3 regions of the Listeria sp. MAN/IMW/UF555 genome follow, and region 1 is predicted to be linked to each of the others. Evidence: predicted binding sites of a transcription regulator. Region 1 holds the regulator's gene; each other region holds the start of a gene.
What was found. The regulator Rex, encoded in region 1, represses fermentation and respiration genes when NADH is low (regulators of the CRP and FNR family bind a similar motif). The targets are predictions, from matches to a motif close to TTGTGAAATATTTCACAA.
Positions count from the first base shown of each region.

Region 2: AC4PG8_RS03720 (formate/nitrite transporter family protein) is a predicted target of Rex. The motif match lies at 2,314-2,331, and genes of this name have one in related genera.
Region 3: AC4PG8_RS11480 (cytochrome ubiquinol oxidase subunit I) is a predicted target of Rex. The motif match lies at 2,302-2,319, and genes of this name have one in related genera.

Region 1 is NZ_JBZWZS010000002.1:287,226-297,994, forward strand. It holds gene AC4PG8_RS08530 (MOSC domain-containing protein) at 1-615, opposite strand, end outside; gene AC4PG8_RS08535 (YcnI family copper-binding membrane protein) at 634-1,251, opposite strand; gene AC4PG8_RS08540 (copper resistance CopC/CopD family protein) at 1,264-2,889, opposite strand; gene AC4PG8_RS08545 (hypothetical protein) at 3,035-3,226, shown strand; gene mscL (large conductance mechanosensitive channel protein MscL) at 3,287-3,673, shown strand; gene AC4PG8_RS08555 (hypothetical protein) at 3,730-4,122, opposite strand; gene AC4PG8_RS08560 (hypothetical protein) at 4,167-4,376, opposite strand; gene groL (chaperonin GroEL) at 4,571-6,199, opposite strand; gene groES (co-chaperone GroES) at 6,232-6,516, opposite strand; gene AC4PG8_RS08575 (CPBP family intramembrane glutamic endopeptidase) at 6,749-7,435, shown strand; partial or broken gene AC4PG8_RS08580 (DUF4305 domain-containing protein) at 7,437-7,641, shown strand; gene AC4PG8_RS08585 (redox-sensing transcriptional repressor Rex) at 7,668-8,315, opposite strand; gene AC4PG8_RS08590 (ABC-F family ATP-binding cassette domain-containing protein) at 8,626-10,578, shown strand; gene AC4PG8_RS08595 (alpha/beta hydrolase) at 10,603-10,769, shown strand, end outside.
Region 2 is NZ_JBZWZS010000001.1:733,732-744,500, reverse strand. It holds gene AC4PG8_RS03735 (GntR family transcriptional regulator) at 130-522, shown strand; gene AC4PG8_RS03730 (DUF1648 domain-containing protein) at 525-1,628, shown strand; gene AC4PG8_RS03725 (effector binding domain-containing protein) at 1,730-2,233, shown strand; gene AC4PG8_RS03720 (formate/nitrite transporter family protein) at 2,348-3,160, shown strand; gene AC4PG8_RS03715 (NAD-dependent succinate-semialdehyde dehydrogenase) at 3,384-4,850, shown strand; gene AC4PG8_RS03710 (PTS sugar transporter subunit IIB) at 4,992-5,297, shown strand; gene AC4PG8_RS03705 (PTS sugar transporter subunit IIC) at 5,302-6,570, shown strand; gene AC4PG8_RS03700 (PTS lactose/cellobiose transporter subunit IIA) at 6,585-6,935, shown strand; gene AC4PG8_RS03695 (glycoside hydrolase family 1 protein) at 6,947-8,398, shown strand; gene AC4PG8_RS03690 (BglG family transcription antiterminator) at 8,471-10,369, shown strand; gene AC4PG8_RS03685 (Vga family ABC-F type ribosomal protection protein) at 10,660-10,769, shown strand, end outside.
Region 3 is NZ_JBZWZS010000003.1:348,659-359,427, forward strand. It holds gene mbcS (acyl-CoA synthetase MbcS) at 1-1,548, opposite strand, end outside; gene tadA (tRNA adenosine(34) deaminase TadA) at 1,744-2,214, shown strand; gene AC4PG8_RS11480 (cytochrome ubiquinol oxidase subunit I) at 2,597-4,003, shown strand; gene cydB (cytochrome d ubiquinol oxidase subunit II) at 3,990-5,003, shown strand; gene cydD (thiol reductant ABC exporter subunit CydD) at 5,003-6,727, shown strand; gene cydC (thiol reductant ABC exporter subunit CydC) at 6,727-8,466, shown strand; gene AC4PG8_RS11500 (LPXTG cell wall anchor domain-containing protein) at 8,608-9,570, shown strand; gene AC4PG8_RS11505 (GW domain-containing glycosaminoglycan-binding protein) at 9,613-10,551, shown strand; gene AC4PG8_RS11510 (gluconokinase) at 10,663-10,769, shown strand, end outside.

The DNA.
Region 1 (10,769 bases):
ATTCCGGTAACGTTCAGATAAAGCTTGAACAGCTAAAATCCGCTCAAAGTCTTCTTGTGTGCCTTTTTTATGCAATACTTTTTCATGACAAAAGGCAACTGTTACTCCGTGCGACTCTTGGTGAATTTGTTTCATTTCAGCTGATTCACTAATTTCCCCTGGGGTAATTGTTCGGCACAGATAACCTGTTAAACCCGTTTCGCGAATTGCTTTATAGAGATCTGGTATTCCATTAAATTTCTCAATCGTGCTACACGGATTTCGTGCTTCTGTTACTTGTATTACGGTTTCGCCAATTTGAAATTTATCACCGATTTGGACCGTACTTTCTAACATATTAGTGACAATGAGATTCTCACCAAATGCGGTTACTTGTAATTCTTCCCCAAACATTTCAGCCCATTTTGCGTAATGCTCATATGGATAAATGCATACAGTTCGATCCACACCACCGTGATATTTCAAATTATGAGGTGCATCGTTTTCAAAGCCATTCATAGTTAATTGGGCTTTTTTAACGAGCTTTTTTTCAATTCCAGTCATCATTCGTTTATTATTTGGAAGGGTTAAATTTTTTGGTTTTCCAACTGCTAAATGGATGATTTTCGGTTTCATCTGTTTACTCCTTTGATGTTATTTTTTTCGGCTTAAGATAGCAAGAATGCTTGTAATTAATGCGAGCACACCAATGGCAAGCGCCGTCCATAGCAAAATGGTATTGTCATTAGACTCGCTTGTATCCCCAGCAGTATTCTCGGCTCCTGCAACCATTTCTCCGTGTGAGCCAGTTGTTTGTTTGGATGAGTCTTTCAAAATTTTCGTTGTTGCATGAGGGGTTTCGGAATCTTCTGCGCCAACCCACTCGACAATAGAGCCATCTTCATAATATTGGTAGGCATTCCAAGCAACTTCTCCTTCTTCACTTGGATTTTTGGCGATAAAACTAAAACGTTGGAATTGACCTTTTTCAATCCCGCTGCCTTCCGTTTGCCATGTCACTGTACTGTTTTTCTTATCTACTGTAGTCGTCCAGCCGGGAACGGGTTCATATGATTCGAATGAAACACCTTTCGCTACTTTTAAAACGATTTTCTTTGATGCAGCGTCTTTTTCGGAAGGTACTTTCATTGTATAAGTTTCCCAAGAGTCAACAGTGGACTCACTTGGTAAAACTGACACATGCGCACTTGCCTCAAATGGAATAATAAAAACTGCTAATAAAACGACGAGCGAACTAATAATTTTTTTCATTGTTTTTCCCCTTTACTGTGTAATATTGGTTGTAAATGTTTGATTAATATCGGTAAAATCTTTCGTTAGGCCATGGACCGTAATTTCCCATTTTCCAGTTTGGTTAATATAAAGTCCTTCTGCAAAATATTGGTTCTCATTTGCAAGTTTTGCTTGGAAAGTGGCTTTTTCATCAGTTTTAGTAGATTTTGTTGTGATAGTCACTTGTTCGAAATCTGTTTTGGTGGCTCCATCTGCGGAAGTGAAAGTGATGATAAATTGGTTTTGTCCGACTGTCGCTGGCTCTACTCGTAAATTGATTTTTGCATTTTCGCCTTCTGCTGCAATTGTTTCATCAAATGCTTTTGGGGCAGGTGGTGGCGGGGTTTGTACGTTTGTTAAAACACTTGCGACGATAAGAATGATCGTCCCAATGATAAGCTCAATTAAAATCGTTTTAAATGGCAACTTTTTGTTTTTGAGTTTAAGATAGATGTAATGTCCTAAACCTAATAATGCCATTAGTAAAAATAAACCGATTTTGAAAAGAAGAATTTTACCGTAGTTGGTTGTAAATAAGTTTGCCATTTGACCAATGTTCATCACTGCCATAAGTAAGCCACTAACTAGTATTGAAGCTACCGCGATGATTGCAACAATGGCAAATCTGCTCCAAACTTCACGCGCTTTTCCGGTTTTCGGTAATACGAATAATAGTACTAAAATGCCACCAACCCAAACACTTGCTGCAATCATATGAAGCATATCTGCTGTGATACTTACTATTTTATCGGCACTCGCTGCAGCATGTCCATTCTGAGCCTTCGCAAAAATCAAATAACCAATTAATGCACTCTCTGTCAGAAGCGCGAACCAGCTCCATTGTTTATTTTTACGAACCATAATAACAGTAAAAATAACAAGCACGAGCCATGAGATAAGCTCACTAAGCCAAATATAGCCTGTTTTCGTCGTTAAGAAAGCCGCTAATTTATCCGGCTGGAAACTTTCGCTAATAGAAACACCTGTTGTAATGCTCGTTTGTACAAAAAGTTGCATTAGTAGCGCCGTGCCAAGAAAGGCGAGCGCAAACCAGATAATTTTCTTTAAACGCGTCGTAATTTTTGCTGTTAATTGCTCTTTTCGCGGATAAAGTCCTAGTCCAAAAACTAGCATCCCGATAAACAATGAAAATCCTATATAAAGTATTGCTTTTTGAACGGAACTAATTTGCAGATCGAAAGCATTTGATGGTACTTCGGTGCTTTGGAATGTCGCTTTTGTATCACCTAATTTAAATGATATGACGCCACTTACCGTGTGGCCGTCAGCAGAAACAACTCGCCACGATACGGAATAGACGTCTGCTTTTAATTCAGCTGGCAAGGAAGCTTCCACCATATGATCATTCTTCTTAGAAACAGCTGTCTTCCCTGTCTCAACCCGCTTTCCACTTGAATCTTTTACTTCTATTAAAGGAAAATCCGCTTCAATTTCTTCATTAAACACGAGCGTTACTTTTTCTGGCGCTGTTTTTATATGCGATTGATCGGCTGGGTTTGAATTTTCCAAATAAGCATGCGCAGAAACATGCTGAACTGGCACAATTAATATGTATAACACGATTAAAATAAAACTGATCCTTTTAAATAATTTCATTTGCTGCTCCTTTTTCGAACGAACGGTTTTACTCTTTTTAACTTATCACGTGCAAGAATTGAATGGAAATAATTGGCTCACTCGCTATTGCAAAAGATATAGCGATTATGGCATAGTGAAAGAAAAGGAAAAGGGGGATTTTTCTATGCTTCGTTATATTGAATTATTTTTTATGTTTGCATTTGTTACACTCATCACGATGTGGCTTCAAGCACTCTTAGCTAAATGGAAACCAAATATTCTGGGCTCTTTCTGGCTTCGAACACTTACTTTTATTATTATTGGTTATGCTTTAATGGCCCCGACACTATACATCGGCAGTTTATTACTAAAATAAGTTCAGTTGCTTTCACATCGCAGTTAGATGTTTTATACTGAGATGTGGGAGGTGAATTTTATGAAAAAAATGTTAGTTGAATTTAGAGACTTCGCGTTAAAAGGGAATGTACTAGATCTTGCGGTGGCCGTTGTTATTGGGGCTGCTTTCGGAAAAATCGTTTCATCTTTAGTAGATAACATCATCATGCCATTCGTTGGTGTACTCCTCGGTGGCCTTGATTTCACAGATTTAAGCTTCAAAGTTGGAAAATCAGTCATTCAGTACGGTGCTTTTATTCAATCCATCGTGGACTTTGTCATCATCGCTTTTGCCATTTTTATTTTTGTCAAAATACTTACTAGCTTTATCAAGAAAAAAGAACAACCAACCGAAGAGACACCAGTACCTCCAACAGAAGAATACTTAAAAGAAATTCGCGATTTATTAAAAGAACAACAAAAATAAGCACATAAAAAAACAGGAACCTAAGTCATTATTTCTGACTAAAGGTTCCTGTTTTTTTATTGTTGTTGTTTCTTTAATTGTACCGCTAAGAACATTTCCACCACAGCGACTACTAAAAAGATAATTTGTAAAATAAATACATAACCGATAATGAGTATTTGAACAACCATCCAGACTGCGAGTACGGCGGCGGCTGCAAACATGACTTCTTTTGTTCGTGGTAATTTTTTTAGTAAATAAATTAGTGCTGCTAAATGGAATAACCCAACAAATATGAATAAAAATATGCCTGGGATTAAATAATCGACAAACGGTGAACCATCAAGCAATCCGGTTGAAAGTGATAAAAGACTACCACTAGGCTTAAAAACCATCGATAATCCCCCATAAATTGCTCCAAATGCTGTAAAACCAACTATTAAAATACTACTTATACGTGTCCAGTTCATGGCGTTCTCCTAGTCGTTTTTCTAGTAGTATACCACGAAAATTATCATTCTGCCGCTTTTCTTCGTTTTATTTTTTTGATTAAATCGATCAGTACGAAAACAGCAATTCCGCATGCGACAACTGTTGTAAGATACCAAGCCGGCCCAGATTCCGCGCGTACTCCAAGCCAATAAGTCACCGTTTTCGGATTAAAAAATGCAAAGCAAATCGCACAAAATGCAATAATTCGACCAATAATGGAATTTTCTCTCATAGCAAGTGCATCTCCTTTTCTTTTATTATAACAATGGTTAGGAGAGAACTGATTACTTTTTAGGTCCCAAAATTGTATGCCCCGTGACAAGTTTTGGTTTGTTGTTATAAAAATGTGGCAGCTGACTTCTATTTAATACAAAAAAAGACCCCTGAAAAAATTCAGAGATCTTTTTATTGTTCGGTTGATATGAATTACATCATACCGCCCATGCCGCCCATTCCCATATCTGGGCCTGCTGCTGGACCGTTTTCATCTGGTTGATCTGCTACAACAGCTTCTGTAGTTAATAGAAGAGCAGCAACAGATGAAGCGTTTTGTAATGCGGAACGAGTAACTTTTGTTGGATCGACAATACCAGCGTCAATCATGTTTACCCATTCGCCATTAGCTGCGTTGAAACCAACGCCAACTGCTTCGTGTTTCAAGCGTTCTACGATAACGGAACCTTCAAGTCCAGCGTTATGCGCGATTTGACGAACTGGTTCTTCTAGGGAACGAAGCACGATGTTGATACCTGTTTCTACATCGCCTTCTGCTTCTAGTGCTGCTACTTTATTGTAAATACTTACAAGGGCAGTACCACCACCAGCTACGATACCTTCTTCTACTGCTGCACGAGTAGAGTTAAGGGCATCTTCAATACGTAATTTACGTTCTTTTAGCTCTGTTTCAGTTGCAGCTCCGACTTTAACAACAGCTACTCCACCTGCAAGTTTTGCTAAGCGTTCTTGTAATTTTTCTCTATCAAATTCAGAAGTAGTTTCTTCCATTTGCGCACGGATTTGGTTTACGCGAGCGCTGATTTGTGTGGAATCGCCTGCTCCTTCTACGATTGTTGTATCATCTTTTGTTACAACTACTTTGTTAGCTGTTCCAAGTTGATCAACTGTTGCTGTTTTCAGCTCTAAACCTAGGTCTTCTGTGATGACTTGTCCACCAGTTAAAACAGCAATATCTTCTAGCATTGCTTTACGGCGGTCACCGAAACCAGGAGCTTTCACTGCAACTACGTTAAATGTTCCGCGAAGTTTGTTTAGTACTAGAGTTGCTTGAGCTTCTCCTTCAACATCTTCCGCGATAATTAGCATTGGACGACCTTGTTGAACAACTTGTTCTAAAACTGGTAAGATTTCTTGGATGTTGTTGATTTTTTTATCTGTAATTAAAATGTATGGTTTTTCAAGGACTGCTTCCATTTTGTCGGAATCAGTTACCATGTAAGGGCTAGTGTAGCCACGGTCAAATTGCATACCTTCTACTACGTCTAATTCTGTTGCAAAGCCTTTGGATTCTTCAATAGTAATAACGCCATCGTTACCAACACGTTCCATTGCTTCTGCGATTAATTTACCAACTTCTTCATCACCAGAAGAAATAGCAGCAACTTGAGCGATAGACTCTTTGCTTTCAATTGGTTTAGAGATAGCTTTTAATTCTTCAATAGCAGTTGCTACGGCTTTTTCGATACCACGACGTACGCCTACTGGATTTGCTCCAGCTGTTACGTTTTTCAAGCCTTCTTGAATCATTGCTTGCGCTAAAACGGTAGCAGTTGTAGTTCCGTCCCCAGCAACATCATTGGTTTTAGAAGCAACTTCAGATACAAGTTTTGCGCCCATGTTTTCAAATGGGTCTTCTAATTCGATTTCTTTTGCAATCGTTACACCATCATTTGTAATTAACGGAGAACCGAATTTTTTTTCTAAAACAACATTACGACCTTTTGGGCCAAGCGTTACTTTTACTGCGTTTGCTAGTTGGTCGACACCACGTAACATGGCACGACGAGCATCTTCACTAAATTTAATATCTTTTGCCATTTTATATTTCCCTCCGATTATTTCTTTTTTTATTATTTAGTAATTGCTAAAATATCACTTTCACGTAAAATCAGATAGTCAGTTCCTTCATACGTCACTTCTGTTCCAGAGTATTTTGCGAAGATAACCGTGTCACCTTCTGCAACTTCAAGTGGTTCTTTTGTGCCGTTATCTAGCACACGACCTGAACCGACTGCAACAATTTTCCCTGATTGCGGTTTTTCTTTGGCAGAGTCTGGTAATACAATCCCACTCGCTGTTTTTTCCTCTGCTTCAAGTACTTCAATTACAACACGATCTCCTAATGGTTTTAACAATGTAAATGACCTCCTCTGATATAATTACATTTTTCATTTTAGCACTCGACACATTAGAGTGCTAATACAGTTATTATGATACCAAACTAAATAAAAATTGCAAGCAAAAACGTTTAAAAATTAAAGAATTCTTATTTGCGGTAAAGCGTGATAACTAGTACAATAAGAAGAGCTATTTCCGCTATTTTTAAGCATTTAGCTGGAGCTTGTTTTTAGAAGGGATGCGTATTTTTTGGCTAAACGTTATATTACGATTGTATTAGTTTATTTATTATTACTATTTTCTGCATCTATTGGGATTCCCGTTGTTCAACATATTTTACTTAGTATGACTTCGATTTCTACAGCGGATGCTCAAACTTATGGGGTAATTACATGGTCGATTTTTTCTAATTTATTATCACTCGCCATTATTATTCCAATGCTTTATAGAAAACCAAAAGAAAATAAAATCGAACTCGGTGAAAAAACTACGCCATTTCTGAGTATTGTGTGGATTATTGGTGGAGTGATTGGGTTATACGTAGCACAATTTATTTGTAGCATTATTCTAACGCTAATTTCTGGGAATATTGGTGAATCGGCAAACACAGAATTACTTGTTGATTTAACTAGATCTGCGCCGATTTTCTTGATTTTCATTTCAGTTCTCGGGCCAATTTTAGAAGAGCTTGTTTTTAGAAAAGTGGTTTTTGGTGGGCTGAGTAATGTGATGAACATTCATGTGGCGGCAGTTATTAGTTCGCTCTTCTTTGGGCTACTTCACGGGGATATTTCCTTTTTACTTACTTATTTTGTCATCGGATTAATTCTTTGTTTTCTTTATACGAAAACGAAACGAATTGCTGTTTCGATGGGCGCACATATTTTAATGAATACCATTGTTTTGCTCGTGAGTCTTGGAATCATTGGAGGATAATATGAAAAATTCATTAATAAAGCAAAGTTTTCTTTATTTTGCGCTTGGTCTTGTATTTGTCTATTTTGTTATTGTTCGAGTGGCTGAATATGGTTATGATCTTGTTGCCTATATACTTATACTCATGATGTTAATTGATTTTGGTATTGGTATTGGCCTTATTATCACTGGGCTTAAAAGACGTAAAAAAAACCTGTAGAAAGTAAGTGTTGCTTACCTTCTACAGGTTTTTTTATTCTGTTTTCGCTGGATAGTTTTCCAGGAAATAGATTAACGTTTGTAATTCCGTTGTAAGATCGATATGGTGCACACGAACTTGTTTTGGAACGCTAATACGAGCTGGCGTAAAGTTTAGAATACCTTTAACATCTGCTTCAATTAAACGATCTACAGTTACTTGCGCTTCATCAGCTGGAACTGTCAGAATAACTACTTCCACACCATTTTCACGAACAATTTCTTCCATATCATTTAAGTGATAAATTGGAATGTCTTGTTGAACACTACCAACTTTCGCTGGGTCTACATCAAATGCAGCAACGATTTTGATATTATTGTTTTTCATGAAATTATAATGTAATAATGCTGTACCTAGGTTACCTACACCGATTAGTGCAACATTTGTCTGTTTGTCCTGACTAAGTGTTTTACTGAAAAAGTCGAGTATGTAAGAAACGTTATACCCGTATCCTTTCTTACCTAATGCGCCAAAGTACGAAAAATCACGTCGAATAGTCGCTGAATCAACTTTCACCGCTTCACTTAATTCCGCAGATGATACTCGTTCCTTACCTGATTCATCTAGGTATTTCAAGTAACGATGATATAATGGTAAGCGTTTTGCTGTCGCTTGTGGAATTTTTGTTGTTTCCTCCATCATGCCTTCTGTCCCTTCTTCTTTTAAATTTTTTCTGAAGTTGAAGCTTTTGTGAACTGTACTTCCTTTCACATGCTTGCTTATATACTATAAACATTTCACAAGGAATGCACAAACTTTTTGCTCATGATTTTCAAGCAATAGTTTGTCCCGCAAAATATCTAGTGTTTTCCTTCTTTTCCATTCTACGCTAAAATCACAAATAATGCGAGTGTTTTCACAATCTACCTTATACGTGAAGCCCTTCTTCTCTCATTGCGATTACTTGGCTTTTAAGATAAACTAGTAAGGAGAACGTTCGAGGAGAGAGATTATGATATTATTACAAGTTCAGCAAATTTCTAAATTCTTCGGTGCAGAAGTTATTTTAGATAATATTAAATTAGAAGTAAAAACAGGCGACCGAATTGCCCTAGTTGGTCGAAATGGCGCTGGTAAATCTACTTTACTTAAAATTATCGCTGGAAAAATGAGTTATGACGGCGGAACAATTTCTAAACCTAAAAGTGTCGAAATTGGCTATTTGGCTCAAAATACTGGCCTTGAATCCACGAAAACAATTTGGGATGAAATGTTAAGTGTTTTTGATTCACTTAGAAAAATGGAAGCAGATTTACGCAAAATGGAGCTTCGTCTTGGGGAACCTGAGCTTTATAATAATCCGGAAAAATATCAAGCATTGATGACCGATTACGATACCTTGCAACATACTTTTAAAGAAGTTGGTGGGTATACGTATGAAGCAGAAATCCGTTCCGTTTTAAACGGTTTACGCTTTTATCCAGAAGATTATGAAGTAGAAATCGCCTCACTCAGCGGTGGGCAAAAAACAAGACTTGCACTGGCTAAGTTATTACTCGCGAAACAGGATATTCTTGTTCTCGATGAACCGACAAACCATTTAGACATTGAAACACTAGCATGGTTAGAAACCTATTTGCAAAACTATCATGGTTCTTTACTTATCGTTTCTCATGACCGCTATTTCCTAGATAAAGTCGTTAACCAAGTATACGAAATTAGCCGCACAAGAATTGATCACTACAAAGGAAATTACAGTTCATTTGTTAGTCAAAAACAAGCTAAACTTGAACAAATGTGGAAAGAATTCGATAAACAACAAAAACAAATTTCCAAGCTAGAAGATTTTGTCGCTAGAAATATCGTTCGCGCTTCTACAACTAAGCGAGCTCAGAGCAGAAGAAAACAATTAGAAAAAATGGATGTACTCGCTCGACCTCAAGGCGACGAAAAATCTGCTCATTTCGGCTTCCAATTTGAAAAGCAAACTGGTAAAGATGTTTTAATGGTAGATGAATTAAGTATTGGTTACGCCAAAGACAAGCGCATTGCTTCCAATCTAACGTTCGAAATGAAACGTCAAGATAGTCTAGCGCTCGTTGGTCCAAACGGAATCGGTAAATCTACCCTTCTTAAAACGCTTATTCGTGATATTCCAGCTCTTAGCGGTGAATTTCATTTTGGAGCAGGTGTCAAAATCGGTTACTATGACCAAGAACAAGCAAAACTAACATCCAACAAAACTGTTTTGATGGAACTTTGGGATGATTATCCAGAATTAAATGAAGTGAACGTTCGAACAACACTGGGTAATTTCTTATTTTCAGATGATGACGTCCTAAAAAACGTTCAATCCCTTAGTGGCGGTGAAAAAGCCAGACTCGCTCTTGCAAAACTTACTTTACTTGAAGCCAACGTGCTAATTCTCGATGAACCTACCAACCATTTAGACATTGAAAGTAAAGAAGTTTTAGAAGCTGCTTTGATCGATTTTGAAGGAACGATTCTATTTGTTTCTCATGACCGTTACTTTATTAATCGCATCGCTTCAAAAGTAGTAGAACTAGCCCCAGAAAAAGCGACCGTTTTTCTTGGCGATTATGATTATTATCAGGAAAAAATCGCCGAAGCAAAAGAACTAGCGCGCCTTGATGCAGAAGATCGTCGTAAAAAAGGGGAACCTGTCGAAGCAACTGCCTCGGTTAGAAAACTAAATTATCAAGAAGAAAAAGAACAGCAAAAACTACTTCGTCAAAGAAAACGCAAACTAGAAGAAGTAGAAAAGTCTATGGAAGAAACAGATGAAAAAATCGCCGAACTAGAACTTCAATTAACCAAACCGGAAATTTTTCAAGACCATGAGAAAGCTTTTGAAATTACGCAGGAACTTGATGTGGTAAAAGCACGTGGTGAAAAATTGATGGAGGAATGGGAAAAAGTAAGCGAAGAACTAGAATCTATGTAATCTACATAAAAAAAGGAGCTAACAATGAAAAAGATTTTAATTATTTCTGGTTCAATTATCGTTGGGTTACTTGTAATTATTAGTATTTGCGCAAGTTTTTACTTATATAGCTATGCGCTATCTCGTGATAATTCAAGTATGAATGATAAACCGACTGCAGATCAAACTACAGAAACAGCCAAACTTGCGAA
Region 2 (10,769 bases), on a different contig from region 1:
TTTCTATAAACCTTATTGTTAAATTTTATAGTACCATTAACTGCTTTAAATAGCCACTGAATTTATGATGTTGACTTAAAAATATATGTGTTATACAATATGTATAACAGTTAGAGAAGAGGTGTTTGTATGTTACTCGCGATTGACTTACAATCAGACGAGCCGATTTATACACAAATATGTAATCAAATTATTGAAGGCATGGCAAAACGGGAACTTTTACCGGGAGATAAACTTCCTTCCGTGCGAAGTCTTGGTGCGGATATTGGTATTAATTTTCATACCGTAAATAAAGCATACCAAATTTTAAAGCAAGAAGGATTTATTCAAATACACCGCCAAAAAGGAGTAGTTATACATCCAGATGGCGTGGCGAAAGCAGATCAACTATTTTTCACTAAGCTGCAAACAAAACTAAGACCATTAATTGCAGAATCGATTGTGCGTAGCGTGAGTGAGGAAGAGTGGCTAGAAATTAGTAAAGCTATTTTTGACGAAATAAAAGGGCGGGGAGTGGAGTAGTTATGGAAATTATCATTTATATTTTTGTGAGTATTGCTATTATTTCACTGCAAGCAATTACGCCATTTGTAATACGTAAATCCGAATGTTTCGGGGTAAATGTGGGCGAACGGGCTAATCGAAATGCAGAACTAACCCAACTTAAAAAACAATATGTTGGTCAAGTGATTTTGTGGACTGTATTAGTTGCTATCATTGGAATTGCGTTAATTCAAGGTTTCCATTGGAGTGAAAATCTCCAAGCAGGAATCTTTATTATATCCATGTTCGGTCAATTAATTGTTTCTTTCATTATTTACTATCGTTTTCATCACACAACATTACAGTGGAAAAGAGAAAAAATCGAGTCTGGTGAAATTTCAACCAATTCGATTATCATGGTAGATACTAGTTTTCATCGCAGGAAAATGGTTATTTCGTATACTTGGTTTGTAGTGCCATTACTTATTTTTATTATCACACTTGCCATTACAGCAGTGTTCTATCCAATTGCACCAGAGGCTTTTCCAGTCCATTTTGATATGAACGGAGTTGTGACTGACACCGTTCAAAAATCGGTGAGAGCGGCTTTACTTTTACCAATGCTACAATTAGGGATGATTGCTTTATTTATATTTATTAATTTCGTTATTGCGAGAAGCAAACAAACGGTGGAAAATGAAAACCCGGCAGATTCATTAAAACGGAATATGCTGTTTAGACAAATTTCTAGTAAAGCAATGTTGATTATGTGCGTTATTCTGGTTATTGATTTTCTCGTAATGCAAGTAGTTATTTTACTTTCACTCTCGCCTGAAATTATGATGATTACCATGAGTATTTCTATCATCTTAATATTACTTGGAACAGTACTCCTTGCTGTAAAAGTAGGACAAGGTGGAAGTAGGCTAAAATTTGCTAACGAACCAGATAATGTGAATAAACCAATTCGTGATGATGATGCGTTTTGGAAAGCTGGAGTAATCTATTTTAACAGGAATGATCCTGCTTTATTTGTTGAAAAACGTTTTGGCATTGGCTGGACGATCAACACTGCTCGTCCTGTTGCATGGCTCACTTTTGTTTTTATTATTGCAGCGATTATTTTCATTAGTATCTTGTTTTAAGTAAAGTTTAGTAGGGTATTTATCATGTGTTATGCGGATAAAAAACTAAAATCATCTATGAATCTTCTGCCGTAATATTCTTTTTAAAAGGAGTGTTAATCATGGCGATTAGACAAGGACGATTAGAAGAATGGGAAGGTTTCACGGGGATTGCGCTTGTTCACGAAGGATTAAAAACAGAAGCATTTCATACCGGAATTAAAACAGCTTTTAAAGAAATGCTCAAATTTGCGCAAGAATTAGATGATTTTTCAGAACTAAAAGAGGTCTATGGTATTTCCGTCCATAATATAGAAGATGGTATAACGCATTACGCTGTCATCCCAGTTGAGCAAAAGTACGCTCATTTAAAAGAACCACTTGAATGGATTGAAGTTCCAGCACATACTTATTTTGTCGCGGAACATATAGCAGAGACGGATATACTAGAAAGTTACGAGGAAATAGCTCGGGCAATACAGGAAAAAGAGTACAAACCGTATATTACTGCCAACAATCCAGTTTTTGATCCATTACCATTTAAATTAGAAATTTATGCGAAAAACGGTGAAGAAAGTGCGGATATTGAAATTAGGATACCTGTTGTAAAAGAACTCCATACGTAAAACGCGAGCCCGGGACTTTTGTGCCGGGCTTTTTTATACTAGCAAGCTGTTTTTGATTATGCTATAATAAGAACGCAATTTTGTGATTATTTTAACAAGAAGGAAGGGATTCATGTGGGATATTATAGCCCGCAGGAAGTAACAGAGATTACGATTGAAAAAGGGACGCAAAAAGCAAATTCGAGTATATTAACGCTCGTTTTACTAGGCTTTTTGGGTGGCGCCTTTATTTCTCTTGGTTACTTATTATACATACGCGCAGTAGGAACAATGCCTCACGAATGGGGCAGTTTTGCAACGCTTATTGGTGCGAGCCTTTTTCCAGTTGGGCTTGTGTGCATTTTACTCGGTGGAGGAGAATTAATCACTGGCAACATGATGGCGGTAGCGATTGCTTGGTATGACAAAAAGATTTCCTTCCAACAATTACTTAGAAACTGGGCGATTGTGTCCGTCATGAACTTAGTCGGCGCCTTTTTCGTCGCATACTTCTTCGGGCATTTCGTTGGCTTAACAGAAGGAGATTTTTTACCCAAAACACTTGCAACAGCTGGAGCAAAAATTAACGATCCTTTCTGGGTTGCTTTCGTTTCAGGTATCGGGTGTAACTGGTTTGTTGGAATTGCTGTGTGGCTTTGTTACGCGGCTAAAGACTTTGCTGGAAAAATCCTCGGTATTTGGTTCCCCGTCATGGCTTTTGTAGCTATCGGATTTCAGCACGTTGTCGCCAATATGTTTATTATCCCAGCCGCAATTTTCGCTGGATACTATTCATGGGCAGATTTTATTTGGAACGTCATCCCAGTATACCTCGGAAACGTAGTCGGCGGAGCAGTTTTTGTCAGCCTTTTCTATTTCCTTGCATATAAGAAAAACGCACCGAAAAAAGTAAAAGAAGAAATACATCAACCAATTGAAGAAAATTAATTATAAAAAGCTAGTTGCACCCGTTGCAGCTAGTTTTTTTTGAAAAAAATTAAAGTTTTTTAGAAAGTCGCTCGTGCCCATCATGCTGGGATGGAGTAAGTTTTCTTATAAGCCATTTTCTGGGTTTAAGAAGAAAATCCTGATTAAATTTTTCGATTTGTGGAAAACACTATTATAAGCAACGATAGATTCGGACAGAAAAATTTACTAAGGAGTGGTATTTTTGAGTATTAAAGAAACAAGCTTACCAAAAGTTCAAACCAAATTATTTATTAATGGAAAATGGATAGATGGCGATAATAAAGAAACAAAAGATATTGTAAATCCAGCAAACGGCGAGGTCATCGCGAAAATTGCTCAAGCAGGACCAAAAGAAACAAAACAAGCGATTAAAGCTGCAAAAGATGCTTTTCCTGATTGGGCGAAAATGGAACTAGCTGACCGTGTTAAACTCTTGCATAATATTGCTGATTTAATGGAAGAACGAGCAGATACTTTAGCAAAAATTATGACCTTAGAACAAGGTAAACCACTAAAAGAATCAAAAGGAGAAGTCTTAACCGGCGCGGAAAACTTCCGATTCGCGGCTGAAGAAGCAAGAAGACTATACGGCGAAACAATCCCAGCACCAAACAACCACGCGTTTATCGTTAAAAAACAACCAATTGGCGTAGTAGCAGCAATTACTCCGTGGAATTTCCCGGGTGGAATGGTGACACGAAAACTCGCACCAGCGCTAGCTACAGGTAATACCATCGTGTTAAAACCATCTGGAGATACCCCGCTTTCGGCTTTAGCTATCTTTGAAATTTTTGAAGAAGCTGGCTTACCAAAAGGCGTTGCTAATATCGTCATGGGAAGCTCGAAAGAAATTGGTGAAACTTTAACAGATAGTGATGATGTCCGCAAATTAACGTTTACAGGCTCGACAAAAGTCGGCCAAACACTATTCAAACAATCTGCTGACACCTTGAAGAAAATCTCGCTTGAGCTTGGGGGGCACGCACCATTTATCGTATTTGCGGATGCTAACCTTGAAGCTGCAGTAGATGATTTAATCGCAGCAAAATTCCGTAACAATGGTCAAGTATGTGTATCACCAAACCGCATCTTTGTCGCAAAAGAAATCAAAGAAAAATTCACTAAAACATTAGTCGCTAAAGTAGAAAAACTAAAAGTCGGTAACGGTTTAGACGACGTAAATGTTGGTCCGCTTATTCGCGAAGATGCCATCGACAAAATCGACAAACAACTTAAAAACGCGACAGATAAAGGCGCCAAAGTCCTAACTGGTGGCGAACGTTTAACTGGCTCTGACTACGACAAAGGTAATTTCTATAAACCAACTGTTTTAGATAACGTCACTCGTGAAATGGACATCTTTTATGAAGAAACATTCGGCCCCGTAATTCCACTTATCGTTTTTAAAAATGAAGATGAAGCAATTGAAATGGCGAATGATAGCGAATTCGGTCTAGCATCTTATTTCTATACAAAAGATTTAGCACGCGTTGAAAAAGTCGGTGCAGCTCTAGAGTATGGTATGGTTGGTGCAAACGAAATCGCTATATCCAATCCAGAAACTCCATTTGGTGGTGTGAAACATTCAGGATTTGGCCGCGAAAATGGTCATTATGGAATGGAAGAATACATCCAAGTGAAATTCATTAACTTAAAATATCGTGATTAAATCAAACGAGCATGGAACTCCTTCCTATCAAGCGAAGGGGTTCTTTTTTGCGTACTTTCCTACCAGTAGGAAAAAAGTATATTTGTAAGCGGATTCAGTCATTTATATAATAAAAGTAAGTTAAGGAAAGGGAGGATACAAATGAAAAACATTTTACTCATTTGTGGGTCAGGAGCTTCAAGTGGATTTATGGCAGCCGCAATTAGAAAAGCCGCAAAAAAACGCGGAGAAAAAGTAACCGTGAAAGCAGCTAGTGAGTCTCAAATTGATGAAAGAATAAACGAAATCGACTATTTACTCATCGGACCACATTTAGCCTATATGTTAGATGATTTAAAGCAAAAAGTAGCTGATAAAGATGTTTTAGTATCAGTCATTCCACAAGCAACATACGGCACACTTAATGGCGAAAAAGCACTTGATCTCATTTTAAATATGGAGGGATAAAACGATGAACAACAAAGTGATGGATTTTATGACAAATAAATTTGCTCCAAAAGTAAATAAAGTTGTTAAAAATCCTTGGGTATCAGCAATTCAAGATGCAATTATGTCTGCGCTTCCACTCGTTTTTGTCGGTTCTTTAGTAACCATCGTTTCACTTCTTAAAAATTTATTTCCAGGTATGCCAGATTTTTCGATGATAAGTAATTTTTCGTTTGGGATGTTCGGTTTAGTTGTAGCATTTTTAATCCCGTATTATCTGATGGAGAAAAAAGGGAATAGCAGTCAAAAATTAATTTCCGGAGCTACTGGACTTGTATTATTTTTAATGTTACTATTTCCGACTATTTCAGCAGATGGAGACGCGGTTTTCATTTTATCTAGATTTGGGGCAACTGGAATGTTCTTGTCGATTACAACGGGACTATTTGTTGGTTGTGTAATGAATTTTGCGGCGAAACGTTCGCTCTTCAGTGAAGATACGCCAATACCTGATTTCGTTGTCGGCTGGTTTAACAGTTTACTACCAATTACTTTTATTTTAATCGTTGGTTGGTTAATTACAGTTCAATTTAATATCGATTTCTTTGAAGTTATTGTGGCTGTGTTTAGCCCACTCGCATCGATTGTACAATCTTATCCGGGCTTTGTGCTTTCGGTTTTCATTCCCGCTTTTCTTTATACATTCGGGATTTCTGGATGGGTAATGATGCCAGCGATTTATCCAGTTTATATGGCAGGACTCGCAGAAAACTCACAAGCCGTAGCAAATGGCGCAAGTGCATCAAATATCGCAACACAAGAAACAGTGTACGCTTTAATTTCAATCGGCGGGGTGGGTACAACCTTATCACTTTCGATTATGATGCTGATTTTAAGTAAATCTTTACAGCTAAAAGCAATCGGAAAAGCAGTTATTGTTCCGTCAATTTTTAACATCAACGAACCATTATTCTTCGGAGCACCAATTGCCTTCAATCCATACTTAATGATTCCAACGTGGATTAATGCTTTCTTAGTTCCAAGCATCGCCTATTTCGTTATGTCGATGAACTTAGTGAGTATCCCCACGCAATCATTCTTGCTATGGTACATGCCTTACCCAGTAACATCTTATCTCGCAACACAAGACTTCCGCGCGGTTATTGCTTGTCTAGCGATTATCGTCATCACATGGCTCGTCTATCTGCCATTCTTTAAAGCATACGATAACTCTTTACTAAAACAAGAAAAACTAGATGCAGTAGAAGCAGAGAAAGAAATGGTAACAAATTGATTGGAGGAACTAAAATGTCAGAGCAAGACTATGTTGAAGAAACAGATAGTTTAAATGAACTATCCATGAATATTTTAATCCATGCAGGAAACGCAAGAAATGATTTAGTAAAAGGTCTCAATCACTTAGAAGAATTAGAATTTAACGAAGCAGAGGAATTAATCGCCTCTGCAAAAAAAGAAATTGTCATTGCGCATAGTCTGCAAACAGATACACTACAACTAGAAGCTTCAGGCAACCAAATCCGCTATTCAACTCTATTCTGTCATGCCCAAGATACTCTAATGACAGCAAAAAGTGAAATACTAATCGGCGAACATATGCTACGTTTATTCAAAAAAATGACCGAACTTACGAAAAAATAGGAGGTACAAGTATGTTTGAAAATTATCAGTTTCCAAAAGACTTCTTATGGGGTGGAGCTATCGCAGCCAACCAAGCAGAAGGTGCATTTAAAGTAGATGGAAAAGGAATTAGTTTAGCAGATTTACACAAATATCATAAAGGTAAAACAAACGATGAAATTAGCGAAGAACAGCATAAAGGCGTAAGTTTAGCAGATATTAAAGCAAGCATAGAAGATAAAGTGAACTATTATCCGAAACGCCACGGTATTGATTTTTACCATACTTATCCAGAAGATTTAGCTCTTCTTGCTGAAATGGGTTTTAAAACATTTCGAACTTCGATTGACTGGACGCGAATTTTCCCAACTGGAGAAGAAGAGGAACCAAATGAAGCAGGTTTAAAATATTACGATCAATTAATCGATAAAATAATCGAACTTGGCATGGAACCAATTATTACCATTTTGCATTATGAAACTCCAGTAGAGATTGTCTTAAACCATGGCGGATGGCATAATCGGAAAGTCATCGATCTGTTTGAAAAATACGGCAAAACCGTACTAGATCGTTACAATAAAAAAGTGAAATATTGGATTGTTATTAACCAAATTAATTTAATCCAGTTTGAACCATTCAACTCCACTGCCATTCCATATGATGCTGTCGATGATTATTTATCAGCAACGTATCAAGCAGTTCATAATCAATTTGTCGCTAGTGCGAAAATTTATGAATACGGCAAAGCGTTGAATCCAGATTTAATGATTGGTACGATGCTGGCAGATTGCACAGCCTACCCATACTCATGTGACCCAGACGATATTGTGCTTGCAATGAAACGTAATCGGATGGAATATTTCTTCGCAGACGTGCAGTTCCAAGGAGAATATCCACAATATGCGCTTAATTATTTTGCTGAAAATAATATTACAATTGAAATCACAGAAGAAGACAAAGCTATTTTACAAAAAAACACGATGGACTATCTAGCACTTTCTTATTATTATTCGCAAATGGTCGATTCCAAGAAAAATGATTTGGATCCTGCTTCAATCACCCCAAATCCGCACTTAAAAGCAAATCCGTGGGGCTGGGCTGTAGATCCGAAAGGGCTATATAATGCTCTGTCACAATACTGGGATAGATACCATAAACCAATCATTATTGCAGAAAACGGCTTCGGAATGTACGACGAATTAGACAATGGCGAAATCCATGATGATTACCGCATTGATTATTTATCTGCCCATTTAAAAGAAATGAAACGCGCGATGTATGACGGGGTAGAAGTGATCGCATATTGTGCATGGGGCCCAATTGACATCGTTAGTTGTTCTTCCGCTCAAATGGAAAAAAGATACGGTTTCATCTACGTTGATTTAGACAACGAAGGGAACGGTACAGGCAAAAGAATTAAAAAAGACAGCTTTTCATGGTATAAAAAAGTAATAGAGTCTAATGGGGAAGACCTAGAAGTTTAATGTAACAGAAGCGCCAGTTGTGGTAGTTGATAGCTAAAACAACTGGCTTTCGATATATAGGGGGTAACAGGAATGGATACTCAAAAAGAAATACTAGCTTATTTGTATAAACAAGAAGACAAGTGGGTTACCTCAAATGAGTTAGCAGATTTTTGCGAGTGTACAACAAGAACCATTCGCAATAATATCTACAAAATAAATGAAGCAACGCCAAATTTAATTAATTCAACCAAACAAGGCTATCAAATTAACCGAGCGATTCACTTCGATTTTCAAGCAGAAAGCGACGTTTCAGAACGGAAATCTAAATTATTACTAGAATTAATTAAAAACTCCACCAAAGGCGTTGATTTATTTGATCTCGCAGATATTCTATTTATTTCAGAAGTCACTTTAAAAAAAGATATTCAACAATTAAAAAACGAACTAAAAGAAGCAAACGTACAGATTGTCATTGATAAAAATCAAATTAAACTCGTCGGAAAAGAGCGCGCCAAAAGAAAGTATATGATTTCTTTATTATATGAAGAAGGCGGCTACCGTGAAAGCATCAAAGGCCACATCCAAGAAATGCTGGAAATAGTTTCGATTGATAAACTCCAAAGTATCGTAAAAGAAGTTCTAGCAGAAGAAGCTATTACAACTAATCAATATTCGATGATGAATATTGTGTTGCATTACGCCATCAGTATCGTCCGGATCCAACAAGGCAATACGCTCATCGAAACGCAAAAAACGCTTATTAGAAAACACTCTAAAGAATATGAAATCTCAAAAAAAATAGCCGGAATCCTCTCAGAAGAATACCAAATACATTTTTCAGAAGCAGAAACAAAGCAACTTGGCCTTCTTTATGTTGGGCTTCAAAACGAGCAAGCAGCCAATGCCAACCAAGCTGAATTAGAACAATTTGTCGATAAAAAAATCATTGAAGCACTTAAAATAGTACTCACCAATGTGGAAGAAATGTACCTCATTGATCTTCAAAACGAGCAACTTTTTATTAAACTTGCCATCCATGTACAAAGCTTATATTACCGTTCGCGTTACAAAGCTTATACAAGAAATTTAAGTTTACTTGATATTAAAACCTCTTATCCAGTAACCTTTGACATCGCAGTTTACATTTCCTCTTTACTACAAGAAAAACTAGCAATTGACTTTAACGAAGACGAAATTTCTTTTATTGCGTTGCATATCGGTTCTTTTTTAGAAAGCGAAAATCGTGATTATATCAAACTAGAAATCGGTATTCTTGTTGACGACTACCATGATTTAAAAACCAATATGCTAAAAAAACTACGCTCCTTATTTGAAAACGATGCGACAATAGAAGTCATTGAAAATGAGAGATGCGATGAACAATACGATATTATTTTAACGACAAACCGAGATACCGCTCTCGAAAAAGCAGGTTCGATTTTTATTCACCCATTACTCACAGCGAAAGACATTAAAAAAATTACAAGCAGAATCCATACCAAGAAAAAAATGCTTGAAAACAACCTACTTGGACAACAAATTGACCGCTATATCGTCCCGTCACTCTATTCTAATCAAATCGACCCCTCAGAACTCACCCCTCAAAAAATAAGAGAACAAATGGTGTCTAAAATGGAAAAGGAGGCTTTTGTAAAACCAGATTTTAAAGAAAAAGTTGAAAAAAGAGAACAAATGGCACCAACCAGTTTCCCGTCAGGCATTGCGATACCCCATTCAATCAAAAACGATGCCATTCGCAGTGGCGTTTCGATGATGACGCTCCAAGAACCGATTTATTGGAACGACGTCAAAGTAAAAATGATTGCCCTCGTCGCCATCAGCAAAAAAGATGCCAATGAATTTAACGATTTCTTTGAAAAATTTGTGGAAATTGTTTCTGAACCAATCAACGCCAAACGCTTATCGATGACAGAAAGTTTCACAGAGTTTATCCAAAAACTAAAAATGATGGTGGAAGAAAGTGAATAAATGGTCACAAATTAAGCCGTGTAATTTAAGCTGCACGGCTTTTTTAGCTTGAAGGATTTACTAAATTGAGCTATAATGAAAACATCAAACGAAAAGGAGTGTTATCTTAAGCCAATGAAATTCTAATCCTGTATTATATGAAAAAATGAAGAAAGCTATCCAATTCTTGGGTAGAAACTATTTTTTCGGACGGGATTCGTATGTTCATTTCGCATGATAACTCTAGCTATAGCCTTTTTTGGCGTAGTTTCGCGGATTCCTCTCTGAAAATATTCAGGAGGTTATTTTTTATGTCAATAATCGAAATAAACCAATTAAAAATAGAAATAGGGGACAGAACTTTAGTAGAAATCCCTCACCTGTTAGTAGATAAAAAAGCAAGAATCGGCATCATCGGTCA
Region 3 (10,769 bases), on a different contig from region 1:
ACGCAATTCAACGCGACGAATTTTACCAGAATCAGTTTTCGGTAACGCTTCAACAAACTCAATCCGGCGCGGGTACTTATATGGAGCCGTTTGTTCTTTCGTAAATGTTTGTAATTCATGCACAAGGTCTTCCGTGCCTTCGTATCCATCTTTTAAGACGATGAATGCTTTTACGACCGTACCGCGGATTTCGTCAGGACTTGCGACAACGGCGACTTCTTTTACGGCTGGGTGATGTGTGAGCGCGTCCTCTACTTCGAACGGTCCAATCGTGTAGCCAGAGCTAATAATAATATCGTCATTTCGTCCTTGGAACCAGTAATAATTGTCTTCATCGCGGATAGCACGGTCACCAGACACAAAATAATCACCACGAATCGCTTTTTGCAAACGTTCTGGTTCTTTATAATACTCTTTGAAAAGTGCTGGGAAGTCTCTGCGCATTGCGATGTCCCCAATTTCACCGACACCTACCGGATTTCCTTCAGCGTCAATAATTGCCATGTATTCTGGCATAATCGGTTTACCCATCGAACCTGGGCGGATTGGCGTATCAACCAGTGTCCCAATCAATAATGTACTTTCCGTTTGACCATAACCATCACGCACTTTAATATCAAAATTGTCTTGGAAAACTTGAATAACTTCGCGGTTTAAAGGTTCTCCTGCTGATACGGCACTGCGAAGGGCACTTAAATCATGTTCGCGTAAATTATTTACTTTAGCCATTAAACGATATTCTGTTGGTGTACAGCATAGCACATTGATTTTTTCTTCTTCCAGTAAATGTAGTTGTTTTTCTGGAATGAAGCGACCGTTGTAAATGAAGCCAGTCGCACCTTTTCCAAGTACAGAAAGGAACGGAGACCAAACCCATTTTTGCCAACCAGGACCTGCTGTAGCCCAAACAATATCGTCCTCATGAATGTCTAACCAATGATCAGCTGCGATACGAATGTGCGCGTAACCCCAACCGTGAATATGTACAACACCTTTAGGATTACCAGTAGTTCCACTAGTAAATGCAAGTAGGCAAGCGTCATCGCGAGACGTTTCTACGCGTTCAAATTCAGTCGATGCAGTTTCCATTAGTGTTTCGTAGTGATCCCAGCCGGATAATTTTTCGCCAACAATAATTTTTTTCGATACAGAAGGAATATTTTCGATTTTATCAAATTCAGCGGTCATTCCATTGTAAGAAACGATTGCTTTTACGTTAGCATGGCGGATGCGGTATTCTAAGTCATGTGCTTTAAGAAGCTCGGATGCCGGGATAATTATGGCACCAGCTTTCCACAAGCCCATGTAAATGGCATAAGTTTCTAGTAGTCTAGGCGTCATAACAATGACATGGTCACCTTTTTTCACGCCAGCATCTTTTACAACGTTAGCAAATTTGCTCGCTTGTTCCAACAAGTGGCGGTAACTCCAAGTTTTTGTTTCATCGTGTTCGTTTTTCCAAATTAAAGCAGTTTTTTCAGAACTAAATTTAGCAATCTCGTCGGTGATATTATAAAGTTCTGGAGCAATTAATTTCTCTGAATTCATAATGATTCTCCTTTGCAAGTAGATTGTATATTTTGATAATTTTGTTTTAGTACCTAGTATTAATATATGGTAATATAAATGCCTTATGAAAGCAACTAAAAGTATTCCTGTGAAAATTTGAGCAGATTATTCTTACATCTAATACAAGCTATGATAAAATGGCAGTGAGTGATTTTTGAGAAATGAGGTGCATAGATGGAACAAGATTTCTTTATGCAACAAGCGCTTGAGGAGGCGAAGAAGGCACGGGAAATTGGAGAGGTTCCAATTGGTGCAGTTGTTGTTTTAGATGGAGAAATTATTGGTCGCGCACATAATTTACGCGAAACTACCCAGAATGCTGTGACTCATGCGGAGTTACTTGCAATTGAAGATGCTTGTAAACACCAAAATTCTTGGCGTCTTAGTGGCGCAGAACTATATGTCACGCTAGAACCATGTCCGATGTGCAGTGGAGCAATTTTACTTTCGCGAATTGACAAAGTTTATTACGGAGCAAAAGATCCAAAAGCCGGAACAGCAGGCTCATTAATGAATTTATTACAGGATGATCGATTTAACCATACGTGTAAAGTAGAAGCTGGATTATTAGAAGCCGAAAGCAGCGCAATGTTAAAAAGTTTCTTCCGGGAATTGCGAAAACGTAAAAAAAAGAATAGGTCTTAATACTCATTATACTAAATCATGCTTTTACGATTTCTATTGTGAAATAAAAAGCAATAAGTCTTATCAACATTTACAGCCACTTAATAATTGCGAAATTTATCACAATCTCTCAAAAATAAAATAACATCTAAAGTACTAAATAAATTTACCTTAAAATAGGATAAAATATACTCCAGATAGAACTCATTATAAAGTAAAAATCTTTCTTAACTAGTTCCTAAACCCGTGAAAAATAAGGATTACATATTATTTTATTATGCTTTGTGAATTACAGAGCAACTGGGCGCATCACTTTGGGCGGTTTTTCACAAGGTTTTTAAGAAAGAAGCAAAAAAGCAAGGGACTAAACAGCAATTTTAAGCATAAAAAGGAGGAGAAAAGGGTGGATAAACTATTTTTAGCCCGTTTTCAATTCGCATCAACAACGATTTTCCATTTTTTATTTGTACCACTTTCAATTGGACTTGTATTTATGGTTGCTCTTATGGAGACGTTGTATGTCGTGAAGGGGAAAGAAATTTACAAAAAAATGTCGAAGTTTTGGGGTCACATATTCCTTATTAACTTCGCGGTCGGTGTCGTAACCGGTATTATTCAAGAATTCCAGTTTGGGATGAACTGGTCGGATTACTCTAGATTTGTTGGGGACGTATTCGGAGCACCACTTGCTATCGAAGCGTTACTTGCATTCTTTATGGAATCTACGTTTATCGGACTTTGGATTTTTGGTTGGGACAAACTTGGCAAAAAGCTTCATTTAGCTTGTATTTGGCTTGTTTCAATCGGAACAATCATGTCTAGTTTCTGGATTTTAGCTGCAAACTCATTTATGCAACATCCGGTTGGTTTTGAATTTAAGAACGGCCGCGCAGAAATGAATGATTTCTTGCAACTTATTACTAATGGACAACTGCTCGTGGAATTCCCACACGTTATATTCGGGGCATTTGCCACTGGGGCCTTTTTCATTGCTGGTGTCAGTGCGTATAAGATGCTCAAAAAACAAGATGTCGCCTTCTTTAAACGATCATTCCAAATTGCAATGGTCATGGCGGTAATAGGTGGATTTGGTGTGGCTTTCAGTGGTCACTCGCAAGCACAATACTTAGTTAAAACTCAACCTATGAAAATGGCAGCAACAGAAGGGATATGGGAAGATACAGCTGACCCAGCTCCGTGGACAATGATTGCCAAAATTAATCCGGAAGAGAAGAAAAACGAATGGGAAGTCAATGTCCCATACGCACTAAGTTTCTTATCTTACGGAACATTAACTGGTAGCGTGGAAGGTATGAACACGCTGCAAAAACAATATGAAGAAAAATATGGTGAAGGTGACTACATCCCACCAGTTAAAACAGCATTTTGGAGCTTCCGTATCATGGTTGGCGCAGGTATGTTAATGATTCTATTCGCGTTAATCGGTATCGTGCTTGCTTGGAAGAAAAAACTCGTTAATGCAAAATGGTATTTACGTTTCATGATTCCAATGATTGGCTTTCCGTTCCTAGCGAACTCCATGGGTTGGATTATGACAGAAATAGGGCGACAACCATGGGTAGTTTTCGGTTACATGAAAACCGCTGATGCCGTATCGCCAAACGTTTCATCAGGACAAATTTTGTTCTCGATAATTGCGTTCTCGACAATTTATACGATTTTAGCCATTCTATTGGTTTACTTATTTATACGTGAAATTAAAAAAGGACCAGACGGACACAAACCAGAAAAAGCAGAGATTTCCGTAGATCCATTTGATAAGGGGGATGAAAGCTTTGTCACTAAATGAGTTATGGTTTCTATTAATCGCCATCTTATTCATTGGATTCTTCTTCCTTGAAGGTTTTGACTTTGGTGTTGGGATGTCTACACGATTTATGGCTAGAAATGCACTGGAACGCCGCGTGCTCGTTAATACGATTGGACCGTTCTGGGATGCAAATGAAGTATGGCTATTAACTGCAGGGGGCGCGATTTTCGCGGCTTTCCCAAACTGGTATGCAACAATGTTTAGTGGGTATTATATTCCACTAGTATTCTTATTACTTGCTTTAATTGGTCGTGGGGTTTCTTTTGAATTCCGCGGTCAAAAAGATTCACCGCTTTGGATAAAAACGTGGGATTGGGTTATTTTCTTCGGTAGTATTTTACCGCCATTTCTATTTGGTGTATTATTTGCTAGTTTGATTCAAGGTATGCCGATTAATAGTGATATGGATATGTATGCTGGTTTCTTTGATTACATTACCGTATTCTCCGTATGGGGTGGCGTGACGATTACGCTTATGTGCCTACTTCACGGCTTACTATTTATTACTTTACGTACAGAAGAAGATATTCAAGACCGTGCTCGTCGTATGGCGAAACGTGTTTGGTTTATTACTGTACCAGCTCTAGTAATTTTCGTTGTACTTGCTTACTTCAATACAGATATGTTCCAAGTTAGACCTGTACTTGTACCACTGATGATTGGAATTGTAGTCGTTATGTACGTGCTATCTGCCCTGTTTATTTGGAAAGATCGTGATATTTTAGCATTTACATTCGGCGGACTTGGAATTGTCTTCACGATTGCGACGATTTTCGTGTCACTATTCCCACGTGTAATGATCAGCTCTATCAACAGTGCGTTTGATTTAACTATAGAAAATGCAGCTTCCGGACAATATTCGCTAAGTGTGATGACGATAGTTGCCGTTACGCTATTGCCGTTTGTTCTTGGTTACCAAATTTGGAGCTACTATGTTTTCCGTAAGCGCGTTTCTAGTAAGGAGAAAATGACGTATTAATGGGAAAAGATTTAAGGAACTACAAAGGAATTAAAAAAATAATGGCGATTCTCGCAGTTTTCACGCTTGTTCAAGGTGCTGCGATTATCGTGATGGCGATAACTTTAGCTCGTGCGATTACTGACTTATTTCACGAGCATCCATTTCAATCAGTCACAATACAAATAGGTCTCTTCGCAGGGGCCTATTTCTTGCGTCACTTTTTGAACGTATGGAAAAAACAAATCGTTTATCGCTATGCTGCAAAACTTGCGAAGACAATGCGAGAAGAATTACTAGATAGTTTGTTCGCGCTTGGACCGCGTTTTGCACGAGCGGAAGGAACTGGGAAAGTTGTAACGATGGTAATGGAAGGTGTAGCTGACTTCCGGAATTATTTAGAACTGTTTCTACCTAAAATGATGAATATGGCTATTATTCCAGCGATGATTTGGGTTTATATTGCTTTTCAAGACTGGACTTCCGCTTTTATTTTGATGATTACTTTGCCGATTTTAATTGTATTTATGATTATTCTAGGATTAGCCGCGAAAAAACAAGCTGATTCGCAGTTTGAAACATATCGTGTGCTGTCCAATCACTTTGTAGATTCGTTAAAAGGCTTAGAGACTTTGAAATATCTAGGATTAAGTCATGACCATGAAGGAAAAATTGCTTCGGTTAGTTCGCGCTACCGGAAAGCTACGATGAAAACGTTACGTGTGGCATTTATGTCTTCATTTGCGCTAGATTTCTTTACAATGCTTTCGATTGCGCTTGTGGCTTTATTCTTAGGTCTTGGCCTTATTGACGGTAATATGAACTTGCCGATTGCGCTAAGTGTTTTAATCCTTGCGCCAGAATACTTTTTACCAGTGCGTGAAGTTGGCTCGGATTACCATGCCACACTTGACGGGCAAGAAGCTGGCCGAGTTATTCAAGGTATTATTGACCAAGCTAAAGCGGACAAGCCAGAAACGGACGCTTTACCGCTAACTCCATTTGCTGAAAATACCGAGTTCTCCTTTGAAAAAATTACTGTGAAGCACGGCGCAGAAGATGCTGAATCGCTACATGAAGCAAGTTTTACTGTGAAAGGTTTTGAAAAAATTGGGATTATCGGTGCGACTGGTGCTGGGAAATCGACGTTAATCGATGTTTTAAGTGGCTTTTTGACACCAACTTCCGGAGATTTTCGCTGGAATGGAAAAACTGGTGCGGCGCTTGCTTCAACTGATTGGCAAACCCAAGTAACTTATATTCCACAACATCCGTACCTTTTCCATGATACAATCGCTGGAAATATTCGCTTTTATCATCCTAATTCTACCGAAGAGGAAATGAAAAAAGCAGCCGAATCAGCTGGTTTAAACAAACTTGTGGCCGGGCTTGAAGATGGCTATGAAACGCTTGTTGGGGAATCAGGGCGGATGCTTAGTGGTGGGCAAGAACAACGTGTTGCGCTTGCTCGGGCTTTCTTAACGGATCGTCCAGTTGTACTAATGGATGAGCCAACAGCGCACTTAGATATTGAAACAGAATACGAACTAAAAAAACCAATGCTAGACTTATTTGAAAATCGACTTGTCTTTTTCGCGACGCATCGCTTGCACTGGATGCTTGAAATGGACAGAATTATCGTTTTAGATCACGGGGCTGTGGTCGAAACAGGAACGCACGAGGAACTACTGGGGCGTAAAGGGTTCTATTACAATTTAGTCAAAGCCCAATTGGAGGAAGTATGATGCGGAAAAGTAGCTGGATTATCCCATATATTAAAGAAAATCGCGGCTTGTTTTTACTTGTCATTTTCCTTGGAACGCTAACTTTTGCCTCAGCTGGAGCGCTTATGTTTACATCGGGTCATTTGATTTCAAAATCGTCCCTGATGCCAGAATCAATTATGGCTGTCTATATTTCGACGGTCGGAGTGCGCGCATTTGGTATTATGCGCTCGGTTTCACGCTATGTAGAACGACTTTCGAGCCATTCGCTTGTCCTTCGAATTTTAGAAAAAATGCGTGTTCGACTGTATCGTTTACTTGAACCACAAGCTTTACTACTAAAATCGCGCTATAAAACTGGCGATATTCTAGGTTTGCTTGCTGGTGATATTGAACATTTGCAAAACTTCTATTTGACTACGATGCTACCGGCAATTGTTAGCCTTGTACTTTACGCAATCGTCGTTATTTCACTTGGAGCATTTTCAATTCCATTTGCGGCGCTTTTCGTACTTTTAATTGGACTACTCGTGCTGGTGCTGCCATGGGTCTCCCTTTTATATGCTCGCGGCAAGAATGCTTATTTAAAACAAGGTCGAAACAGTTTGTATCAAAAATTTACTGATGCTGTTTTTGGTATTAGCGATTGGAAATTTAGCGGTCGTGAAAAAACATTTATTACGAATTATGAAAAAGACGAGGCGGATATGCTTCGAACTGAAAATAAACAGTTTCATTTTGTTAATTGGCGTGATTTCTTTAGCCAGTTAGTTGTTGGTGTTATGGTTATCGTGATGGTCTATTGGAGCACAGCTGAATCTCGTGATGGCGCGTTTTCTGGAACAATGATTGCTGCTTTTGTTTTAGCTATAATGGCTCTTGCAGAAGCGTTTGTACCAGTTTCAAGCGCTATTAGTGATAAATCGCTCTACCAAGATTCGCTAGCTCGTCTAGACAAAATAGAAGACCCGGCGCTTCCAACCTTTGAAGAAGAAACGAAAGAAATTGCCCGTATTAATACTGAAAATGTAGTTTTAAAAGCAGAAAATTTATCTTTCGCTTACGATAAAAAGTCGCCTAAAATCTTAGACGGTTTTGACTTTACACTTGAACAAGGTGAAAAAGTGGCGATTATCGGTCGAAGTGGTACAGGGAAATCAACTTTTCTTAAATTGGTTCAAGGAGCTTTACTGCCAACAGCTGGAAAAGTAACAATGAACGGTGTTGAGGTGGAGAATTTAAGACCGCAAATCCCTGAAATTACATCAATGTTAAATCAAAAAGCACATCTTTTCAGTACAACGGTTTTAAATAATATTCGCTTAGGAAATCAAGATGCCACCGATGAGGAAGTTTATGCGGCGGCAAAAAAAGTTCAGTTACATGATTTTATTATGAGTATGCCAGATGGCTACCATACACAAATGAGTGAGATGGGCGAGCGTTTTTCTGGCGGGGAACGTGGTCGGATTGCACTAGCTCGGATTTTACTTCAAAATACGCCGATTGTTATTTTAGATGAACCGACAGTAGGACTTGATCCCATTACAGAACGAGATTTGCTAGCAACTATTTTCGAAACATTAGCCGATAAATCACTTATTTGGGTAACGCATCATTTAGTCGGAGCAGAGAAAATGGACCGAGTATTATTTTTAGAAGAAGGAAAAACATTGATGGAAGGCCGCCACGCCAAATTAATGGCAGAGGAACCAAGATATAAACGGCTTTATCAATTAGATAGACCTATTGAATTATAGAAAAAAGCTTGCTAAGAAAAAACTTAGCAAGCTTTTTTGTAGTACTTTCTTAACATTTGTAACAATATTGTAATTTAAAATTGACTTTTGACTCATTTCTGCTTATGATTAATATATGAAAAAACGAAAGGGGAATTTATTATGAAAAAATTCCACGGGCTGGTACTTATAGCTTTGTTAACTAGTCTTATCATTCCATTTTCATTGGCCGCAAGCGCTGAAACAAATGAAAATGGTAACAATGTAACTCCAACAGAAGATAAATCAACAGATACTACTAAAAATACAATCACTGAAGATCCTTCAAAAACACCTGAACCGCCAAAAGAAGCACCAAAGACTAAAACTACTGAACCACAAAAGGTTACTGAACCACAGAAGAATACTACACCAACAACTATCGACATTACCGATTCAGCTGAAGTTTACTCCTATGAACAAAACGATAAAATTGCGCTAAAAGATTTTACAGACACATTAACAACACATACAGGTACTAAATTAGTAAATTATCGCTTAGCAGAGAATTCTAAACTGAATACAGCAGAACCAGGTATCCATGTCATCACCTTACTTGGGGAAAATGAAGAAGGCAAAACTACAGCAGTCAAATTAAATTATTTAGTAAAAGAAAAAACAGCCCAATTAACTGTCACAGATATGAATTTTGATTTAGAAACAAAGATTTTTACTGGAAAAACGAAACCATTCGCAAGTGTCTACATTACTTCTCCCGTAGATGAAAATTTTGGCGAGGGAGTAACAAAAGCAGATAAAGATGGCAATTTTTACGCGCAGTGGGCTACAGTGCCGAAAAAGATTTTCGCCTATGCTTTCGATGAAGCGGGTAATTTCAGCGAAGAAGTAACCTACGAAGTTCCAACGAAAAAAGAAAATGACGTGGTTGTTAAAGCTCCGGCAAACGTGAAAAAAATCGAAACAACTAACGCAGTAAAAAGTGCAACGGCTAAACCAAGCACACCTAAAGCATCCAAAGAAGACTTACCTGCAACAGGGGATCAAGGCGTGGAATGGATTTTCGTTGTAGCAGGTGTTATAGTTATCCTTATAGCAATATTACTATTACGCAAACGAAAAAAATAAGCTAATTGTCATAGGGAATAACTCGAAAAAAAGGAGCGAATAATGAAGAAGTTATTAAGCGGTTTAATTATTGTTCTAATGGTTAGCCTCCTTGGTCACTCCTTTAACGCCGAAGCAGCAACGTATGAAAAAATCATTTACGACAAAGCAGTTAATTTAAAAGGAGTAGTCAATCAGTCGAAGCGAAACGATGGTATTAATAGCAAAATATACAAGACAAGTAGTAGTGTAAAATATCTCGGTTCGGCAAAAAAGTATGATAAAAAGACATTGATTATTACTCGCGAAGGAAAAACAGCTAGAGCAAAATGGTATTATTGCAAGCTAGGAAATACGAATATTGGTTGGATTGACGCCCGAGCTTTCACGAATATCGGCAAACCAACTATCGCTGACACCGTTCCAGCACTTTGGAATAGTAAAAAAGCAATTATTACAACAAAACCAAAAAGCACTACAGCAACGACTTACTTTTTCCAGAAAAATAGTGCCGGCAATTGGTATGAAGTTCGCCATTTTACGAGTCATATTGGAAAATGGGGTTTTGATCCAAAGTTCTCTGAAAAAAGCTCAGGGACACCAGTTGGCGTTTACCGCACAGGCATTGCTTTTGGTCAAAAAGGAAATCCAGGTACGAAATTAACTTTTAAAGCAATTACTAATCGTAGTTATTGGATTTCTAATTCTAAAGATAAAGCTTATAATACCTGGCAGGAACGTTCTTCTTCTAGTTCTGCCGACGAAAAAATGAAAATCCCACAATACATTTACGGGATGGAAGTTAAATACAATGCTAAACGTATAAAAGGAAAAGGTTCTGCTGTGTTTTATCACGTAGACTCCCCGAAATATAATTATACTTTAGGTTGTGTAGCACAAAGCGCAGCAAACACAAAAGAAGTACTTAAATTTGCCGATAAAAACACATTAATAGTGCTAGGTGAAGAAAGCCGAATTAAAACATTTAATACGATAAACTAAGCTAGAGAATTTCTCTAGCTTTTTCTTTTGCAAAAATCCAAGTAGCCTAGCCCCAAAATTTATACTATTTGACGTATAATGAAAAGAAACAAAGATATGAGGTGAAATGTTTTGACGAGCAAATCTTACATAATGGGCGTAGATATTGGGACTTCAAGTACAAAAGCAGTACTTTTCAATGAACGTGGTGAGGTTATTTGCCGGGAAGCTACGCATTA